2 regions of the Vibrio palustris genome follow, and region 2 is predicted to be linked to the other one. Evidence: predicted binding sites of a transcription regulator. Region 2 holds the regulator's gene; the other holds the start of a gene.

Region 1 (4,204 bases), 980 kb from region 2:
TCTATCCACTCCCCTACGCTCATCAAATTCCACGCTCGCAACCCATCGCGATCGTCAATCTAGATAAAAGCCAAACCAGTTATCAACTAGAACGTATGGTCGATGCTACCCCACAATTACATGTGGTCGAGCGTGTACATTCGATTGAAGACGCAAAAGATGATTTTTATAATGGGAATATCGCAGGATTTTTAGTCATCCCCCATCATTTTTATCGGGATTTAGCGATGAGTAAACACCCAACCCTCGCGTATGCCGGTGACGCATCTTACTTTTTAGTATACGGAACGGTGGTTGAAGGTCTGTCTCAGGCCTCTGGAACGTTAGCGGCACAAGTTAAAATTCAGCACCTACTTAACCGTGGTGATGCATTACCTCAAGCAAAGCAAACCTTATCTCCCCTGAGAAATAATTTAAAGCCGACCTTTAATGCTCGTATGGGATACGTGGATTATGTGGTTCCTGCGGTGTTTGTCCTCATTTTGCAACAAACCATGGTCATGGCTGCCGGGTTAATGGGAGGGACGCAAAAACACAGTTCAGGATACTGGTCGACCGCTTCGCAACGAACGCTGCTCTTCAATCGTACTCTCGTATTGGTACTCATCTATTATGTATTAAGTGCTTACTACTTTGGCGGAAGCTTTTATTGGCATGGGGTCAATACGCTTGCCTCACCAGTCGAACTCAGCTTGCTTTTGTTGCCTTTTTTATTGAGCACATGCTTTCTTGGTATTTTTTTAGGTGCGGTGACACCAAAACGAGAGTATGTCACGCTTTTAGTGTTAGTCAGCTCTATGCCCTTGGTGTTTTCCGCCGGTTTTATCTGGCCGATGGAAAGTATTTCGCGACCAGTGGTCTGGTTGGCGAATCTGTTTCCAAGCACCCCAGGTATTCAAGGATTTTTAGCCTTAAACCAAATGGATGCGGCTTGGCAGCAGGTGGCGGATCAATGGACACAGCTATGGTTGCAAACTGTATTATGGGGCGGTTTAGCTTGGTGGCAATTTAAGCGTAACGGTCGAACGCTACCTAATATTGCCAACGACGGCGCATTTTCTCAATAACCGTCGGCTCTATATTGTGAATGCTACCATAGTTTCCTTGGCACACCTTAATTATGAGCTTAGCGCCATACTGTTTCGCAAGGCGCTTATAAAATGCCATTTCCCAATGACGAACAAAAGTATTGGATACGACAATACTTTCTCCTTGCCTAAGCCAATATTCACTGCGCTGTTGACACCAATCGTGAGCGGCACTCAGCTTTTCTGGCTGGAAAATATACACGTCGCGCTCATCAATAAAATACATATCCGCTTCTAAATGAACGCCCGGTAATTCTCGCGCTAGGGTTGACTTTCCCGACCCAGGTAACCCCCGCACTAGTGTGACTGTCAGCACTTTACTCATTAGACCACGTATTACATTATTAAAATGAATTAGTTAAAGCGCCAAAGTAGTATATGACGCTTATCGTTTATCCGCATCAAACTCGGCTATATCGCGGTTGAAAAATAGTGAAAGTTAGAGTTTAACCTCGACATTATCGAAGATTTAAGTTATAAGTCTAGATGTATAGACGTCCATAGATAATAAAAGGGAGTATGTTGTGCCTATTAAGATCCCCGATCAATTACCCGCAAGAGATGTGCTACGTCAAGAGCATATTTTTGTCATGCCGGAGTCACGAGCGACCACCCAGCAAATTCGTCCGCTCAAAGTCTTGATCTTAAATCTCATGCCAAAAAAAATAGAAACCGAAACACAATTCCTGCGTTTACTCTCTAACTCTCCGCTACAAATTGATGTGGAACTGTTACGAATCGATGATAGGCCAAGTAAAAACACACCTGAAGAACACTTAAACTCTTTTTATCGCCAATTTGATGTGGTTAAAAATCGTAACTTCGACGGTTTAATTATTACAGGCGCACCGCTCGGGTTAGTGCAATTTGAAGATGTGATTTATTGGAGTCACTTACAAACCGTCATTGAATGGGCAAAAAACCACGTGACATCAACGTTGTATGTGTGTTGGGCTGCGCAAGCCGCTTTAAAATCGATTTATCAATTGCCAAAACGTACGCGTGAAGACAAGCTTTCCGGGGTCTATTCGCATGAAACTCAGTATCAATATCACCCATTGACGCGAGGGTTTGATGATACGTTTTTAGCTCCTCATTCACGTCACGCTGATTTTGATCCAACCTATCTTGCTGATAATACTGATCTGGATATTCTTGCAGTATCACAACAGGCTGGCGTCTACCTTGCTTGCACCAAAGACAAACGAAATGTGTTTGTGACCGGTCATCCAGAATATGAAGCATCAACCCTACATCACGAATACCAACGGGATGTCGATCAAGGGCTATCTCCAATGATGCCGATCAATTATTACCCAGAAGATAATCCAGCCAACTCACCGCGCGCGACTTGGCGTAGCCATGGTAATTTATTATTTTCAAATTGGTTGAACTACTGCGTGTATCAGCAGACTCCGTTTGACCTAGAAAACTTTAGTGAAGATAAATTTACGAAAGATGACGAGTAAATAACGTCGGCGGGCATCACATCCATGGTGCCCGAATCCTAATATCGAACATTGAGTTGTGTTAAGTCACTCGCAGTGCTTTGTATGCATGCTATGTCTATCAATCGCAACGTTTACTATCGGACTTTATCCAAGCCATGGTGATTAACACAATGTCTTTGTTCTTATCGCTATCTGATAGTGTAACCATACACGCAACCAATCAACGCAAAACCGCAACGATGTTAGGGCTCGCACTGATAATGTTGGCAGGATGCGTACAGTCGACCGTAATAAAACCCGCCGCTAGCCCGCGGCAAATTGCCGATAACCGACTTGCGTTAGCCATTGCCTATATGGAGCGAAATCAGCCACAAAAAGCTCTTAAGAACCTACAACGTGCTAAGCACGTCGCGCCTTATTACTTACCGACATTGTTAGCATTAGCCCATTACTACAACACAGTACAAGATACTCGCCAAGCCAGCGGGATTTACCAACAAGCGTTACAACGCTACCCAAACAACAGTCAGCTCCTACATAATTTTGGCATATTTCTTTGTCAGCAAGGCAAGTATAACCAAGCAAATAACTATTTTTCTAAAGCGATTAAGCAACAGAAATATACTCATGTTGCTCTTACCTATGAAAGTGCCGCCCAATGTTTATGGCTGGCAAACCAAACCGATAAAGCGATTGAGTCGATGCGTGCAGCCGTCAATCATGCCCCAAGTAATCCGCGGATGATAGAGCGGTTGTTGGCCATGTATGCCAACAACCAACAAGCACATAAGGCGTATAGGTTACTTCAACAATACGGTGAGTTATTGAGTCCGATTAGACAAGACCAATGGCGAGCACAACTGGAGAAACAAAGTAAGCAAGAGCGTGAAAATGAGCCGGTCGCCAACACTCACGCATCAATTGGTCACCGTTTACCCTAGCGTTTTTTTGTTGCATTTGTCGGTCGACCATCATCGCCACCTTTACGATCGCGATAGTGGGTACGGCGACGTTGATGCGTTTCTTTAACACGCACTGATTTAAGGTATTCTCGATATACAATACGTATAAAGAACCCTAAGCCAATAAGCAGCACAATCGTAAACACGAAAAAAAATGGCTTACATAACCAGTTCGGCTGGCACGGTACAAAAAACTCAAAGTCCATATTACCTCCAAGAGGCATAGCGATTGTTCTTACTTTATCGGCTATCAATGCAATAACTTAAATTAGCACGCTTCTTGTCCCCACTTATTGCGTTGCGCAGCATTTTGAAAACTCCATGCGATAAATCGGCTGATCTTTTGACCTTGCGCCATTTCAACGATTTTCACATCACACGCCCCTACTTTTGCTAACTGTTTCTTCATCCAACGTACATTGTCTTTTTTAGAAATTAAGCTCGTAAACCACAGCACTTGCTCCGAAAATTGGGCACTGTCTTGGGCTAAACGACGCAGGAAACTGGCTTCACCGCCAACACACCATAATTCACCGTGTTGCCCACCAAAATTCAGCATCGGTCCATTCGTATGCGTATTCTGTTGTGAACCCAATGAACGGCCACGTTTCTGTTTATTCTTGCCTAAATTATCTAACTTACGTTGACTACCTTGCGCCGCTTCATGTGCAGAAGCGTGAAATGGTGGATTACACGTTGTCAA
Region 2 (4,204 bases):
GAAAGTACGCGCGTCCTGCATAACACAGTCTAATTGCTTATCCATAAGGACAGCGGCGAGTAGTCGCGCTGACCACATTTCACCATGGCCGAGAATATTCGCACGAGTCTCACTAGAGATTGGTGCCGTTAGCTCTCCTAGCTCACTGATTTCGCCATTAAGTTGACTTAGCAGGTGATCAGCCGCTTCACCGTCAAGCAACGACGTAATCAGTTCGCTTTGGTACTGTCTCAGTGCTAATAAAGTTTCATGGGCCAAACGGCCATCTTTGCTTAACTCTTCAATAAAGGTAATTAAGCGGTTGGTTGTTTTGCCTGCCGCCGATACGACAATGAGATCATTAGAGTGTGAATAATCACACAGGATCTGTGCAACACGCTGATAACACTCAGCGTCTGCTAGGCTGCTGCCACCAAATTTATGTAATTGGCGCGATGTTGTCATTTAACAACTCTCCTTCGCGATAGTAAATGCTTGTTCTAAATCGGCAATGAGATCTTCTGCTGCTTCTAAACCGACAGAAACACGTAACAATAGTTGAGAAATGCCGGCTTCTGCTAGGGCAGCTTCACCCATCGCGCGATGTGTCATTGTAGCTGGGTGACAAATCAGACTTTCTACTCCCCCAAGAGATTCAGCCAATGAGAACAGTTTCAGTGAGCTGACGAAAACTTTGAGTTGTTCAAAAGTGGCATTCACCTCGAAGCTTAGCATGCTGCCGAAGCCACGCTGTTGCTGTTGTGCAATTTCATGCCCAGGGTGGTCAGGCAAGCTTGGGTGATAAATCGTGCCGACCAGCTCTTGCTCATTTAAGTATTGCAGTAGACGAGTGGCACTTTCTTCGTGCTGGCGCATACGTACACTCAAGGTACGTAAGCCACGTAAAGTGAGATAGCTATCAAACGGCGTACCTGTTGCCCCAATACAATTTCCCCACCACGCTACTTTTTCGGCATGTGCTTGTGTACCGCTGATCAGCACACCGCCGATAACATCAGAATGTCCATTGATGTATTTGGTGGTCGAGTGAATAACAAAGTCAGCGCCTAGTGTAAGGGGTTGTTGATATACGGGTGTCAAAAATGTGTTATCCACGGCGACTAACGTGCCGTGTTGTTTTGCTTGATTGCATACTTTCTTGATATCAACCACACGAATCAATGGGTTAGATGGCGTTTCAATCAGCAGTAATTTAGGCTGTTGGCTCAGTGCCTCTTGGACTTGTAAGTCATTGCTTTGGTCTATGAATTTAACCTTGAAATCGCCTTTTTGCGCGCGAGTATTCAGTAAACGATAGGTTCCGCCATAGCAGTCATGTGGGGCAATAATAAGATCATTGGGGCCAAGAAAAGCAGTGATCCATAAATTGATGGCGGCGGTACCACAGTTAGTAATCGTGGCCCCTGCGCCAGCTTCTAATTCAGACAGCGCCTCTTCTAACAGACTACGGTTGGGATTCCCAGAGCGTGTATAGTCGTAAGTAGGAACTTCCCCAAATGCTGGAAAGCCGTAGTTCGTGGATAAATAAATAGGGGGAACAACGGCGTGATGTTGTGAATCAGATTCAATTCCTGTTCGAACGGCAATGGTATCGGGTTTATGTTGGTTCATAATGTATCCTTTCCTGAACGCTGAGGGCTGCTGTCACCAAACTTATCGTCAAGGCGCAGGTTTATCAACCTACTTTACTGTGTGTTTTTGTGGACGTCAACACATCTAGCCATCTATATGTCTTTGCTTATAGCAGTAAATACCGTTAAAATTACATTACTGATTATTTATTTTCTGAACGACTGAACGAAGGTGCGCAATGGCAGATTGGAGCGGCGACTATATAAGCCCTTATGCGGAACATGGTAAAAAAAGTGAACAGGTGAAAAAAATCACCGTATCCATTCCACTTAAGGTACTAAAAGTGCTGACGGATGAGCGTACTCGTCGCCAGATTAATAATTTACGACATGCCACTAACAGTGAACTATTGTGTGAAGCGTTTTTACATGCTTACACGGGTCAACCATTGCCGACCGATGAAGACTTGCGCAAGGATGGGCCGGATGATATCCCCGTTGAAGCAAAAGAAATGATGACGCGTATGGGGATTGAATTTGAGTCGTTTGACGACTAAGTCCGCGTGAGCCGTGTAGGAAGATTGGTTAGACAAAAAAGCCCAGCATTGCTGGGCTTTTTGTTTTATTGACAGGATGTTTTACACATATAGATACATTAGTCGGCCATGTAGCCTTCAGGTAAATCAATGCGAGCGACGCCCGATTCCACGGCCGCTTCAGCAACAGCACGAGCAACGCGTGGCAGTAAGCGTGCGTCCATTGGTTTTGGAATAATGTAAGCTGGACCGAATGATAAGTTATCAATCCCAGCCGCTTTCAATACATCACTCGGTACGGTTTCTTTGGCTAGTTGACGGATAGCATCAACGGCTGCCAATTTCATTTCAATGTTGATTTCGCTCGCGCGTACATCCAGCGCCCCGCGGAAGATGAATGGGAAGCACAACACATTATTCACTTGGTTAGGGTAGTCACTACGACCCGTTCCCATAATGAGATCGTTACGCGTGTTATGCGCCACTTCAGGGTTGATTTCTGGATCTGGGTTCGAGCAAGCGAACACCACAGGTTTATCTGCCATCAACGCAAGTTGCTCGCTCGTTAGTAGATCTGGCCCCGATACGCCTAAAAACAGGTCAGCGCCGGCAATCACATCATCGAGAGTACGTTTGTCTGTGTTATTGGCAAAACGCTGCTTGTATTCGTTGATGTCGTCACGGCGAGTATGGATGACGCCTTTGCGATCGAGCATGTAGATTTTTTCGCGCATTGCGCCGCATTGAATTAATAATTCCATACAGGCAATCGCGGCCGCGCCAGCACCTAAGCAGACAATCGTGCAGTCTTCGAGTTGTTTACCTTGCAGTTCAATCGCGTTCAACATGCCTGCCGCAGTGACAATGGCTGTTCCGTGCTGGTCATCATGGAAAACTGGAACGTCACAACGTTCAATCAATTGACGTTCAATTTCAAAACAATCCGGTGCTTTAATATCTTCAAGATTAATGCCACCAAACGTATCAGCGATGCTGGCAACAGTATTAATGAACTCTTCTGTAGTGCGGTGTTTTACTTCAATGTCGATAGAGTCTAAACCAGCAAAACGTTTGAACAGCAGCGCTTTACCTTCCATAACAGGTTTTGATGCTTGTGGTCCCAAGTTACCCAAACCGAGTATTGCCGTACCGTTTGAAATGACAGCAACGGTATTGCCTTTACCAGTATACTTATAAATGTTGTCAGGATTTTGTGCGATTTCACGGACAGGTTCAGCAACGCCTGGGCTATAAGCAAGCGCTAAGTCATGCGCCGAATCTGCAGGTTTAGTGAGGGCGACTGCAATTTTACCTGGAGTCGGGTAAGCGTGATATTTGAGCGCTTCTTGGCGAAAAGCTTCTTTAAGGTTTGCTTGGTTATCGGACATTGGATGATCTCTATTGTTTTTTTTAGGGGGTGTAGAAAGCGCATTATTCTAAAACAGGATGTTATCAGTGCCTAGTTGACGACAGGCAATATGGCGAAGTTTTAATGGCGTTAATTACTGATAAGACCAGCGGAGAGTAAGGCAAAGGTTTGCTTTATTTATGAGGTTTACAATGGTACGAAAACAGGGAGATTTGGACGGTGAATACAGTTTGCAGAACAGGATAGGATCGAAAAGGACGCTATACAGCGCCCTTTTACTTCAGTATTTACAAAGCAAACATGCTTATTTGCTTGTAAGGCTACCGAAACGCTTGTTGAAGCGATCAACACGACCACCGGTATCAACGATACGTTGCTTACCTGTGTAGAATGGGTGACATTTGTCACACACGTCTAGGTGTAGAGTATCTTTGCTTAGTGTTGATTTAAACGTGAAAGTGTTGCCACAAGAACAGCTTGCGTTCACGTCTGTGTATTCTGGGTGGATACCAGTCTTCATGGGATAACCTCAATATTAGGCCGTGTCGCTATCCAAATCTAAGTTGGACACCACACGTAAGTTAATGGTAAAAAACGTTTAGGCTCTTATATTAAAGGCCAGAACGTTAAGGCGCGCTATGATAAAGAATCCCCGTCTTACGATCAACTGGTTTGTTGTTATTTTGGTCGAATTCTAATGGGTATCTACGGTATAGTCTGTATAGATA

The links. The regulator MetJ, encoded in region 2, represses methionine synthesis genes. The targets are predictions, from matches to a motif close to TTAGACNTNTANANGTCTAA.
Region 1: the regulator MetJ is predicted to act here: its motif matches at 1,571-1,590, upstream of metA (homoserine O-acetyltransferase MetA).

What each region holds. Positions count from the first base shown of each region.
Region 1 is NZ_AP024887.1:1,441,503-1,445,706, forward strand. It holds gene OCU30_RS06800 (ABC transporter permease) at 1-1,067, shown strand, start outside; gene OCU30_RS06805 (ATP-binding protein) at 1,033-1,413, opposite strand; gene metA (homoserine O-acetyltransferase MetA) at 1,613-2,557, shown strand; gene OCU30_RS06815 (tetratricopeptide repeat protein) at 2,710-3,480, shown strand; gene OCU30_RS06820 (hypothetical protein) at 3,477-3,707, opposite strand; gene rlmF (23S rRNA (adenine(1618)-N(6))-methyltransferase RlmF) at 3,770-4,204, opposite strand, start outside.
Region 2 is NZ_AP024887.1:2,423,211-2,427,414, reverse strand. It holds gene OCU30_RS11365 (bifunctional aspartate kinase/homoserine dehydrogenase II) at 1-444, opposite strand, end outside; gene OCU30_RS11360 (O-succinylhomoserine (thiol)-lyase) at 445-1,611, opposite strand; gene metJ (met regulon transcriptional regulator MetJ) at 1,811-2,128, shown strand; gene OCU30_RS11350 (malic enzyme-like NAD(P)-binding protein) at 2,227-3,495, opposite strand; gene rpmE (50S ribosomal protein L31) at 3,781-3,996, opposite strand.